3 regions of the Vibrio aphrogenes genome follow, and region 3 is predicted to be linked to each of the others. Evidence: predicted binding sites of a transcription regulator. Region 3 holds the regulator's gene; each other region holds the start of a gene.
The links. Region 3 encodes MetJ, which represses methionine synthesis genes. Its sites were predicted from a motif close to TTAGACNTNTANANGTCTAA; they were not measured.

Region 1: a site for MetJ is predicted at 1,783-1,802, ahead of VCA1004_RS11510 (MetQ/NlpA family ABC transporter substrate-binding protein). Genes of this name have one in related genera too.
Region 2: a site for MetJ is predicted at 1,938-1,957, ahead of metE (5-methyltetrahydropteroyltriglutamate--homocysteine S-methyltransferase). Genes of this name have one in related genera too.

The regions. Positions count from the first base shown of each region.
Region 1 covers NZ_AP018690.1:37,831-42,122, reverse strand. Annotated here, with positions in the region: gene VCA1004_RS11515 (ABC-F family ATP-binding cassette domain-containing protein) at 1-543, opposite strand, end outside; gene VCA1004_RS11510 (MetQ/NlpA family ABC transporter substrate-binding protein) at 962-1,765, opposite strand; gene arsA (arsenical pump-driving ATPase) at 2,057-3,808, opposite strand; gene arsD (arsenite efflux transporter metallochaperone ArsD) at 3,830-4,228, opposite strand.
Region 2 covers NZ_AP018689.1:1,135,408-1,139,699, reverse strand. Annotated here, with positions in the region: gene metE (5-methyltetrahydropteroyltriglutamate--homocysteine S-methyltransferase) at 1-1,756, opposite strand, end outside; gene metR (HTH-type transcriptional regulator MetR) at 2,025-2,936, shown strand; gene VCA1004_RS05210 (DUF4250 domain-containing protein) at 3,278-3,472, opposite strand; gene VCA1004_RS05205 (hypothetical protein) at 3,597-4,271, opposite strand.
Region 3 covers NZ_AP018689.1:202,846-207,137, reverse strand. Annotated here, with positions in the region: gene VCA1004_RS00985 (bifunctional aspartate kinase/homoserine dehydrogenase II) at 1-525, opposite strand, end outside; gene VCA1004_RS00980 (O-succinylhomoserine (thiol)-lyase) at 526-1,692, opposite strand; gene metJ (met regulon transcriptional regulator MetJ) at 2,008-2,325, shown strand; gene VCA1004_RS00970 (malic enzyme-like NAD(P)-binding protein) at 2,482-3,741, opposite strand; gene rpmE (50S ribosomal protein L31) at 3,901-4,119, opposite strand.

The sequences.
Region 1 (4,292 bases), on a different replicon from region 3:
CAACACCTTAGGCGCTATCAGTAATAATTGTGCCAATAGGACTTTATGACGTTGTCCACCGCTGAGATCCGCTAATCGTGTTTCCATCCCAAACGCGTTGATCCCTAGCCCATCGGCGACCGCTTCAATTCGGTTATCTAAGGTATAGAAAGATTCGCTTTCCAACTTAGTTTGAATTTCAGCCGCTTGATTTAAATAATTCAGTGCCACACTTTTCTCTGGGCAAGAATAAATCGCCATCATTTGCGCTTCTAGTTCATACAGCTCAGAAAACGCTTGTCTTAAATGCTCACGAACCGACAACGCCGGGTTGAGTTGTGCGTGTTGATCAAGGTAGCCGACCTTCACTAATGGCTGCCATTCAATCTTGCCGGCATCTGGTAATAATTCAGATTGCAGCAATCTCAATAACGTGGTTTTACCAACGCCATTGGCTCCCGTGATCCCAACATGTTCTCCAGGTAACAGAACAAAGTGGGCATTTTGATATAAAGTTTTATCACCAATGTGATAAGTCAAATTTTGAATATTTAATAAACTCATGATGTTACATCCAAAAAAACGAGGGGTGGTATGACAATACCGACCCCTCGTTTCAAAAAATTTTGAACATTGCTTTTAGCAAACAAAAGGCCGACGATGAAGAACATCGCCGGCCTTTTTCTGTAATGCTCAGATACAATCACCCCGTTCTTATCAATAAAGAAATAGCGTCGTACCTGATGAAGATTCAGAAAGAATAAGCTCCGAGCAACACTTCATCGTGTTAGTGCGCGGAGCAAAGTCTCCTGACAAAATTTTTAAATAGGATGTAAAACATTACAGATGAACTCTTAATTTAATTAGGCGAGATTTTATTCAAACCTAACTATTGAGTCAACTTAATCTTATCAATCGACTCCCTACTAATCACCTATCTACTAATCATTTATCTACCATCACTTCGATGCTATAACGGCAGTTATAACGCAGGTTCAATCGTGCCGTTAAAAGTGTGATGAATAAAGTCTGTCACAGCGGGTGAATGATAAATATCAACGATCTTTTTATAGGTTGGATTGTCTTTATCTTGCGCTCGTGCCGCAATAACCATGACCGCTAATTTGGCATCTTTAGGCTCTAAATAAATACCTTGTTTTTGCGGATCAAGGCCCGATGACATCACATAGTTCATGGTAATAACTGAGGCTGCCGCATCACTTAATGTTCGTGGTAATTGCGCCGCATCCATTTCAATGAATTGTAAATTTTTCGGGTTTTCAACCACATCATACACGGTCGCTTTATCGCCCAAACCTGGCTTAAGGGTAATAACGCCCGCCTCTTCCAATAATAATAAAGCGCGACCGCCATTGGTAGGATCGTTTGGAATGGTAATCGTTGCCCCCACAGGTAACGCGTCAACGGAGCGGTATTGATCCGAATAAATCCCCATGCGCATTAAAATAGAACGCCCAATGGACACTAATTGCTTCTCATTATTGGCGTTATAATTGTCTAAAAAAGGCTGATGTTGGTAACTATTAAGATCAATCGTTCCATCGGCCAAGGCGGCATTAGGTGTGATGTAATCAGAAAACGTCACCACTTCGACGTGTATTCCTTGTTTTTCCGCTTCTTGTGCGACTGCTTCTACCACTTGAGCATGCGGCCCTGCGGTAGCGCCAATTTTAATGGTATTGGAGGCTTTATCACCACAAGCCGCCAACCCTAACAAGAGTGGTAAAACCAATAACCGTTTCATCATTGAATGCGTCTTTTTCATAATATCCTTCTTATAAATTAGCCGTATAGACATCTATAATTAAGATACAAGGAAAAGACGTATAAAGATAATGACTTAAAATGAGGTCGGTATAACGGATAGTTATATAGGAATCGTCTCTAAGAGAAACCGCTGCGAAAAAGATAAAAAAGCCGAAGGTGCATGTCCAATAAGGAAAGTGGCAGCATCTTCCTGATATTTGGCTCATTTTGTTTAGCTTGAAGGTTGTAGCTTATCAAACAACATTCAACGGCTTAACGGAGCCAATATCAGGAAGGATACGGTTAAACATTAATGCGTTGATAACTCACTTAAGGCCTCAATTCCCACAGGCTCGTTAATCAACATAGGCACTAATGCGGTACGTTGAGCCAAGGCATGCACTTTTTCTATTTGCTGCATTTCTTGCATGGCACGTTTTTGTAATAAAGGCGATTGAGTTTGCGCCACCGATAAGACGTTATTGACGATCCAACCCCATGGACGAATGCCTGCTCGTTCAAGGTCATGTTGTAAATGTTCCGCTTCCAACACCGGAGTCGTCTCCGCCAAGGACGTGATCAATACTTTGGTTCTCTCTGGGTCTTGTAGCTGCATCAATGGCGTGGTAAAGCCTTTATTCGACCCCATTTTTTTCTCTATTTCTTTATGATACGAACCAGTCGCATCCAGCAACAATAAGGTATGGCCCGTCGGCGCGGTATCCATCACCACAAAACGTTTAGCCGAATCACGGATAGCACGTGAAAACGCTTGGAACGTAGCAATTTCTTCGGTACAGGGTGAACGCAAGTCTTCTTCAAGTAACGCTTTTTCTGAATCAGAAAGATCTTTACCTTTAGATTCTAAAACATGCTGGCGATAACGCTCTGTCGCTTCCACCGGGTCGATGCGGCTGACTTCCAAATTAGCTAAGCTGCCATTTAGCGTCGATTGTAAGTGCGCAGCAGGATCTGAGGTAGTTAAATGAACATCAAAGCCTTTTTTCGCTAAACCCACAGCAATCGCTGCCGCCATAGTGGTTTTTCCAACCCCGCCTTTGCCCATTAACATGATCAAGCCATGATCGTTTTTGGCAATCTCATCTACTAAATCGGCTAACGAAGCGCTATTTTGAACAAGCTCAGAAGCTTCAAACTCCACCGCTTCTACCGCCACATTTGGTTTTAATAACGCAGATAATGCCGCAATACCAACCATGTTATTGGCTCTCAAATGAATAATATCCATTGATAAACCTTGCAGTGCTTCTGGTAACGCTTGTAACACTGCTTGCTCGCGTTGATAGATCACCGATGCCAATTGATCTTGCTCTGCTGCCGACTCTGGCATCACACCATTGACCACCAAAGATTGCTGAGTGATCCCAAGTGAATACAATTCTTGATAGGTGTGCGCCACTTCCGCCAATGCGCTCTTTTGTGCTCTTGCGACCAAAATTAAGCGCGTTTTGTCTTGATTAGATAGCACCTCAACCGCATGGGCGTATTGGCTGCGTTGCTTTTCTAGCCCTGACATCGGCCCAAGGCAAGAAGCGCCTTCTGGGTTATCTTCTATAAAGTTGCTCCACGCTCCCGGCAATTGCAATAAACGAATCGTATGTCCTGTCGGCGCAGTATCAAACACAATATGATCAAATTGAGTCAGCAGGCTTTGATCGGTCAATAACTCGGTAAACTCATCAAAAGCGGCAATTTCTGTGGTACAGGCACCTGAAAGTTGCTCTTCAATACTGCGCAACGCATCCGGTGGCAAAATGCCTTCTAAAGGCTCAACAATACGCTGACGATAATGCGCTGCCGCTTGTTGAGGATCAATTTCGATTGCCGACAAATTAGCGATATTCTCAATATTAGTAATGCGATTACCAATCGTTTGATTGAACACTTGAGCCACATTTGAAGCAGGATCGGTACTGACGAGTAGCACTTTTTTCCCTTGCTCAACCAAAGATAAGGCCGTTGCACAAGAGATCGAAGTTTTACCTACTCCACCTTTACCAGTAAAAAACAGGTAAGGAGGCAAATTATGTAAAAATTGCATACGACATTCCTTCTGTTTGAATTAACAGCAACCTGATGATTGACAGCAATTGGATTGCGCTTGTGGCTCTGCACCTTGATTGATCACAGTCAGGCCAAACCAAGTTGCCAATTCTTGACGGCTTGGATATTGGTTGGACATTTTTATCTGACCGCCCAATAAAATGGCTGGCAGTTTATCGGCACCTTGCTGTTGTAAAAAATCTTTGATTACCGCTTGATTGGCAAATGCCATCGGCTCTTGAGCTAAATTAAAGCGTTTCACCTCAATGCCTTGCTGCTTCAACCAGTCGATATCAGCAGAAAATTGAATCAAAACTTGGTCGGCATCCACGCCACATACTCCACTACTGCAACACAAGGCAGGATCGTAAATTTCTAAGACTTTGGCTCCAACAGGCGTTAAGTTATTAATTTTCATAAAAAACCATCCTTATAGAAAACACATTGAAAGGCATAACATGAAGTACAAGTAAGTATTAATC
Region 2 (4,292 bases), 930 kb from region 3:
CTTTTATTTGTTTTGCCGTTAGGGATTGCGCATACACCGACCAATCGACGGTTATGGGATGTTCACGCTCAATATCAGCAACCACAATCGCCGGTTTAACACAGCGCGAGCCATAACTTTGTACCCAACCAAAGCGCGTCACTTGAAAACCAGCCAGATTCTCCGCAAAGTATTCCACCATGTCGTTACGTTCAGCTTCACCGTGAACCAAAACATCTAAGTCCAACGCTTCTTGACGCTTAACGGCGTCTTGAATATGCCCTTTTAAAGCCTGTTCATAATCGGTTGCCGTAAGTTCACCGGCACGAAAAGCACTACGTTGTTGACGAATATCAGCGGTTTGTGGGAATGAACCTATGGTTGTAGTAGGTAATAACGGTAGCCCCAACACTTCCGCTTGATGATGAGCACGCTCGACATACGGCGCACTACGATTGATCAACTGGCGAGTGAACGATTGCAGACGAGCTTGTACTGACGCTTTATGGACATGCTTTGCCGTTAAACGCGCTTTAATCGGTTGGCTGTAAGCTTCACACGCGGCAATGGCATGAGTATTACCGTCGAGTGCTGCTCCCAATAAGCTCACTTCATTCAGTTTTTGTTTAGCAAACGCAAACCAACTTTTGACCTCTTCCGTTAATTCAGTTTCAAGCTCTAAGTCCATAGGACTATGCAATAACGAACAAGAACTGGCGAGCCATAATTTATCACCACGTTGTGCTTTTACTGGTTGCAGTTTCTCAAGCCACGATTGGAGATCCGCACGCCATACATTGCGGCCATTAATCACCCCTACCGACAATACCCAATCTTGCGGAATCGCATTATTCACTGCATCGAGCTGCTGAGGCGCGGCAGAAAGATCAATGTGCAACCCATCCACCGGCAATTCGATAATTTGACTTAGATTGTCTTCCACTGAATCAAAATAGCTAGTGAGCAATAGCTTCACATCGCCCGCTAAGATTTGATAAGCCAACTTAAAAGCACCGGACCATTTATCCTCTAACTCGAGGCTTAAAATAGGTTCATCAATTTGTACCCATTCAACCCCCAAAGCGGCTAATTTGCTTAAAATTGCTTGATAAGCAGGTAACAAACGGGCCAATAAAGACAGGCGATCAAAGCCATTGTTGACCTCTTCTTCATTGACTTCTTTACCTAGGTATAAATAGCTCAGTGGTCCAAGTAGAACGGGCTTAACTTTATGTCCCGCTTGAATGGCTTGACTGACTTCATCAAATAGTTGTGGCCAACTGACTTGAAAACTGTCGTCTTGACGAAACTCCGGCACAATATAGTGATAGTTGGTATTAAACCATTTGGTCATATCACAAGCCGCTGCATTAGCTGACTCGTCATGCCCAACCCCACAGCCACACTGACTCGACTCGGTGTTAGTGTGCTCACGATTGATTTGTTCTGTATTAACCGATTGACCTCGCGCCATTTTAAATAAAGTATCTAAATTGGGGAAACCGCCATTGGAATGACGCGCCGGTACATGCCCGAGTAACAAACTGGTGGTTAACACATGGTCATACCAAGCAAAATCACCCGCAGTGACATAGCTTAACCCACTGACAGCTTGATCCTTCCAATGCCGACTGCGCAACTCCGTACCAACTTGCTTAAGTTCCTTTTGCGTTATCTCTCCTTTCCAAAATTGTTCTTGAGCAAACTTTAATTCACGCTTTTCACCAATGCGTGGGTAGCCAAGAATATGAGTCGTTGTTTTTGAATGATTGGTCATGTCGATATCCTTATTTTATAAACGGCACACGGCGCTTTCGCTGTTGGATCACCTCGCTTTTACTTCTCGAAGAAATCCATCTAGATGGCCAAATCATTACGTTTTGCTCAGCTAGGAGCAATGTCTAATCATTCACATTGATTATGAATTTATTTCAATTCAACTGACTTTTAAAATAAAAATAGACGTCTAGACGTTTACAAATGGGGTTTTCCGGCGTAGTTTATGAATAAATCTAAAGGAATAATTTTCATCATGAGGATGAATAATGATAGAGATAAAGCATTTAAGGACAATTAGCGTATTGCGTGATACTGGCTCATTAACGGCAACCGCAACTTCATTGCACCTAACGCAATCAGCGCTGTCACACCAATTAAAAGACCTAGAATCTCGCATAGGCGGTAAACTGTTTTTACGTAAAACTCGGCCGATTAAATTTACTCAAGAAGGGACGATTTTACTTCAGTTAGCTGATGAAGTGCTGCCTAAAATAGCCAGAGCAGAAAATGACATTGCCAGTTTAAAAGAAGATGTGAATGGACGTTTGCACATGGCGATAGAGTGTCACTCATGTTTTCAATGGTTGATGCCAGCATTGAAAGAATACCAAATCGCTTGGCCAAGTGTGGCTTTAGATTTTTCTTCAGGTTTTGGGTTTGAACCTTTACCCGCTTTAGTTTCTGGCGATCTTGATTTAGTGATCACATCGGATATTCAGCCTCGCTCAGAAGTGCATTACGAACCTTTATTTGATTTTGAAATGCGCCTCATCACCGCCACTAATCACCCTCTTGCGGATAAAACCGTGATTGAACCTCAAGATTTAGCCACTCAAACCATGCTCTCTTATCCTGTGCAAAAGCAACGCCTAGATGTAGTAAAACATTTTTTGCAACCCGCCGGTATTGAGCCTGCAAAATGGAAGCAAGCCGACAATACCCTGATGTTAGTACAAATGGTCTCGGCTGGATTAGGGGTGGCCGCCCTCCCAAACTGGGCAATCAGCGAATTTTCTCGCCAAGGATTAATCACCAGTAAACCATTAGGTAAAGGGTTATGGCGTCGCTTATTTGCCGCCACAAGACATGCGGAAAAAGAAAAACGTTACTTACAGGCCTTCTTCAGCACCGCTAAACTGCAGTGCCAAAGTCATTTAGATGGGATAAAAAGTCCCTAGTTCCTGGTTCCTGGTTCCTGGTTCCTGGTTCCTGGTTCCTGGTTCCTGGTTCCTGGTTCCTGGTTCCTGGTTCCTGGTTCCTGGTTCCTGGTTCCTGGTTCCTGGTTCCTGGTTCCTGGTTCCTGGTTCCTGGTTCCTGGTTCCTGGTTCCTGGTTCCTGGTTCCTGGTTCCTGGTTCCTGGTTCCTGGTTCCTGGTTCCTGGTTCCTGGTTCCTGGTTCCTGGAGGACAGTTTTCCGTGACAACCATATTAAAGCAAGTAAGGTGTCTATTTTTATTACTGTAAATATTAAGTACCTACCCCTAGGAACTAGGAACCAGACCCTAGAAACCCGCTTTTCTTCACCTCGCCTTAAACTGATTGGTTAAAGGATCGTATTGATAACCTAACACATCAAGTTTACCGACCAAATCTTCAACATCCATTTCATACATGGTGACGAGTTCATCAAAGCTGTCACATTCGAGTCTGAGCTTTTCGTTAACAATACCTAGTAAAATAACGCTATCCCAACGTTGAATATTACTCAAGTCCATGCGTCTACTCCTTATGAAGAAATACCTTCATTAAGCGTAGTTCGAGTTAACGTAAAACTCTGTGATAGAGGATAAAAAGTCACCGCTTTTCATCCTAATCATTTCAGCCTTGTCACAGTTGAAATTAAAATAGCAGCGCGGCAAAACCAACCATCGCCACAAAGCTCAAGCAAAAACCTAATGCTGGTTTCCATTTAGTGATGGTTTGCTGTGTGAAGATATGCCAACTTGATCCTAGGATGCCAAGCAAAATTAAAGCAAAACAACCGACTAACCACCACACAATTTGATGAAGATAGTTCAAACTGTATTGCTGGGTTTGCCACAAGACGGCAAGACTAATCAGCATCGCTCCGACAATTCCCACTACAGGTAATAGACGATGAAAAGCTTGTAAGCGGGTACGAGCAAAGGTCAATAAAATATGACTTAGTCCAGCCCCTAAAAATACAATACTGAATAAAATAAATAACCCTTGCGGACGTTCACTACCAAGAATAAAGAAGATGGTGAAAGCGGCCGCCAAGCCAAGAGCTACTTGTAATAACCAAATCGGTCCAGAATCGCGTGTTTTACTCACTTTTACCTGAGAGAAGAAAGCAAGAATCACCACGCCAATTGAAGCCAAAGGCCAATACAGAGGGCTTATTGCTAACCATAATGCGCCAATTACCGGTAATTGTTTATGAATACGGCCACGTTGCCCAGGGCAAATTTCACCTTTAAGCAGCACCATTAATAAAACGCATTGAGCCCCAAGTAACATGGGGGGAATAACATTAAGCAAGTAAGAATACATGGTAATAACACATCAACTGAA
Region 3 (4,292 bases):
ATGTTGCGCCAAAATTTCTTTTAATAATGGTAAAGAACGGCCGCGGTCGACTTCAGGCTGTGCGCCTCGCTCTGCACGTAAAAAATCACGAGAATCCAGTTGTGCCGCTTCCATATCTAAATGGCATAATAACGCCGCTAATAAACGAGATGACCAGACTTCACCATGACCTAAAATACTCGCACGCATAACGTCATTGATCGGACCATGAATATCACTTAATGCGGTAAATTCTGCGACCAATAAGTCCAACAAAGGCTGAGCTTTTTCTTCTGGTAATAGTTCTTCCACCAAGCCAATTTGAAACTGGCGTAATTGCTGTAAAACTTCATGTGCAATACGACCATCTTTTTCTAACGCACTGATCCAATCGATCAAACGGTTAGTAGTACTGCCTGCCGCAGAGACGACGATAATATCGGCTGGAGATGAATATTCTTTTAAAATGTTGGCGACTCGTTTGTAGCACTCTGGGTTGGCCAAACTACTACCACCAAATTTGTGTAACTGACGAGCAGATGTCATTTACGCTACCTCTTGTGCTTTTTTGAAAGCTTGCTCTAAATCAGCGATTAAATCCTGACTGTCCTCTAATCCAACAGAAACACGCAATAATAGCGGCGAAATCCCCGCTTCTGCTTGTGCTTCATCTGACATAGCTCGATGAGTCATTGATGCAGGGTGACACATTAAGCTTTCTACTCCACCTAACGACTCCGCTAGAGAAAATAGTTGTAACTGACCCACGAAGGTCTTGAGTTGTTCCATGCTGCCATTGATTTCAAAACTGAGCATGGAGCCGAAACCACTTTGCTGAGCTTTGGCGATATCATGCCCAGGATGCTGCGGTAAACTCGGATGGTAAATCGTCCCTACTAAAGGCTGTTGTTGAAGATAAGCCAGTAAAGTTTGGGCGCTTTCTTCATGAACACGCATCCGGGCTGGCAAGGTTCTCAGGCCACGAAGCGTCATATAACTATCAAACGGTGTGCCCGTTGCCCCAATGCAATTTCCCCACCAGGCTAATGTTTCAGCATGCTCGGCTTCTTTTGCAATGATGACGCCACCAATCACATCGGAATGACCATTAATGTACTTGGTGGTCGAATGCACCACAAAGTCTGCCCCTAAGGTTAACGGTTTTTGGTACACCGGTGTCAAGAAGGTGTTATCTACGGCCACTAATGCGCCCACTTGCTTGGCTTTTGCGCAAGCTTGTGCGATATCCACCACTCGCACTAAAGGATTGGAAGGGGTTTCTAATAAGATTAACTTCGGCTTGTTAGCGAGCGCCGCATCAAATTCCGCTTGATTGGATTGATCAACAAACTGAACCTTAAAATCTCCTTTTTGGGCCCGAGTATTAAACAAGCGGTAAGTCCCACCATAACAATCATGGGGAGCGATGATTAAGTCATCGGGGCCGATAAAGGCCGAAACCCATAAGTTCAAAGCGGAAGTGCCACAATTAGTAATAACCGCACCAGCGCCTTGTTCTAATTCAGACAGAGCTTGTTCTAGCAAACCACGATTGGGGTTACCAGAGCGAGTATAATCATATTGAGGCACTTCACCAAAAGCAGGAAAGCCATAATTGGTCGAAAGGTAAATTGGCGGAACGACGGCATGAAATTGGCTATCAGATTCAATTCCGGTTCGAACAGCGACAGTCGCGGGCTTTCTTGAACTCATTGGTGTATTCCTTACGTTACGTGCTCAATCAATGTATATAGACACTATACTTAAATACTATTAAAGCGCTATTTTTGCCTAGGGAATTTCTTAAAATAATCATATCAATCAAGGCATAAGTCATCACTGACGATGAAGATGTCTACGATCATTTGACTCTACAGGCTCACAGTGTCTAAAGAGAGGTTAACTTTATCGCTGCCAAAGCAGGACGTCAAGACTTCTAGCCATCTAAGTGTCTTTACTTTTGGCGGTAAATGCACCTAAAATTACCCACAGCCACAAATTTTAAATAATCAATAACGAAGGTGTGTGATGGCAGATTGGAATGGTGAATACATTAGCCCGTATGCAGAGCATGGAAAAAAAAGTGAACAAGTCAAAAAAATCACTGTTTCAATTCCCTTAAAAGTACTGAAGATTTTGACCGATGAACGCACTCGCCGTCAGGTCAATAACTTACGCCACGCAACCAACAGTGAGTTGCTATGTGAAGCCTTCTTGCATGCTTATACCGGCCAACCTTTACCAACAGATGAAGATCTACGTAAAGACCGCCCTGATGATATCCCAACGGAAGTAAAACGTTTAATGACGGAAATGGGGATTGAATTCGAAAATTTTGATGATTAAAAACGTGTCTCGCATATTCGTGGCTCGTTTCTCGAATATTCTTTCTCGTTTTAATTCACCACTATAAATTTTTAGTTACTCATAATAAAAAGCCAGAACGAATCAACGTTCTGGCTTTTGCTTTTTCGAATAACGAGAAACGAAATTCGAGCTCCGTTATCGCTTATACTCTTCCGGCAACTCAATACGTGCTACGCCAGATTCAACCGCGGCACGAGCCACAGCACCCGCAACTTCAGAGAGCAAACGTGGGTCCATTGGTTTTGGAATGATGTAATCTGGGCCAAATTCTAGATGATCGACGCCAGCTGCTTTTAATACTTCCGCCGGAACCTCTTGTTTTGCTAGTTGACGAATCGCTTCAACTGCAGCCAGCTTCATTTCATCATTAATTTCACTGGCACGCACATCCAATGCTCCACGGAAAATGAATGGGAAACAAATCACATTGTTCACTTGGTTTGGATAATCGCTGCGCCCTGTTCCCATGATCAAGTCATTACGCACTTTGGTCGCGATTTCAGGTTTGATTTCAGGATCAGGGTTAGAGCAAGCAAAAACAACCGGCTTATCCGCCATCAAGGCAAGCGCTTCAGCTGGTAATAGATTTGGACCTGACACACCTAAGAATAAATCAGCACCTTCAATCACATCTTCTAAGGTACGCATATCCGTATTATTGGCAAATAATTGTTTGTATTCGTTCAAGTCATCACGACGAGTATGAATCACGCCTTTACGATCGAGCATATAAATCTTTTCACGTAAGGCGCCGCATTTGATCAAGAGCTCCATACAAGCGACCGCAGCCGCCCCAGCACCTAAGCAAACAATTTTACATTCTGATAGTTTTTTACCTTGTAACTCAATGGCATTTAACATACCTGCTGCCGTTACGATAGCGGTACCATGCTGGTCATCATGGAAAACTGGTATGTCACAACGTTCAATCAACTGACGTTCAATTTCAAAACAATCAGGAGCTTTAATATCTTCTAGATTAATACCGCCAAAAGTGTCGGCAATATTGGCAACCGTATCAATAAATTCATCAATGGTGCGATGTTTTACTTGAATATCAATTGAATCAAGATTGGCAAAACGCTTGAACAATAGCGCTTTACCTTCCATTACAGGCTTAGAGGCTAAGGGGCCTAAATTACCTAAACCTAAAATCGCCGTACCATTTGAGATCACTGCAACGGTATTGCCTTTCGCAGTGTACTTATAAGCATTATCAGGATTCAGGGCAATTTCACGAACCGGTTCTGCTACCCCTGGGCTATAAGCGAGGGCGAGGTCTTCTGCGGTATCGGCAGGCTTTGTTAAAGCAATAGCGATTTTGCCGGCGGTAGGTTGAGCGTGGTAGTTAAGTGCTCTTTGACGAAAGTCATCTTGCTGCTGATCATCTGACATTATGCTGTAGTCCTAAAATGTATACGGAGGGATAAGTGTCAATCTTAATGGATCAAATTAAAACTTGGTAGTTAATGTCGCGCATTTTAGATAAGAAAAAAGGGACGCCTAAGCATCCCTTTCCAATTCGGTCTCACACTAAAGTGTTTTAGTGATCGATTATTTTTTGCTGCTAAGTGCACCAAAACGTTTGTTGAAGCGATCAACACGGCCGCCTGTATCTACGATACGTTGCTTACCAGTGTAGAATGGGTGACATTTGTCACATACGTCTAGGTGGATTGACTCTTTGTCTAGAGTTGTGTTGAACTCAAAAGTGTTACCACAAGAGCAGTTAGCGCTAACAGCTTTGTATTCTGGGTGGATACCAGTTTTCATAGGACAAACCTTTTATTGGTCCGTATCGCTATCTGAATCATCCCCTTGTAAGAGTTACCTACAAGAGCGGTCAGACACCATACGTAGTTACTAAAAAATGATGTAGATATATACATCGTTAGAGGCGCAGTATAATAGAGAATACTCTGGTTTCGATCAACTCATTTGCTCTC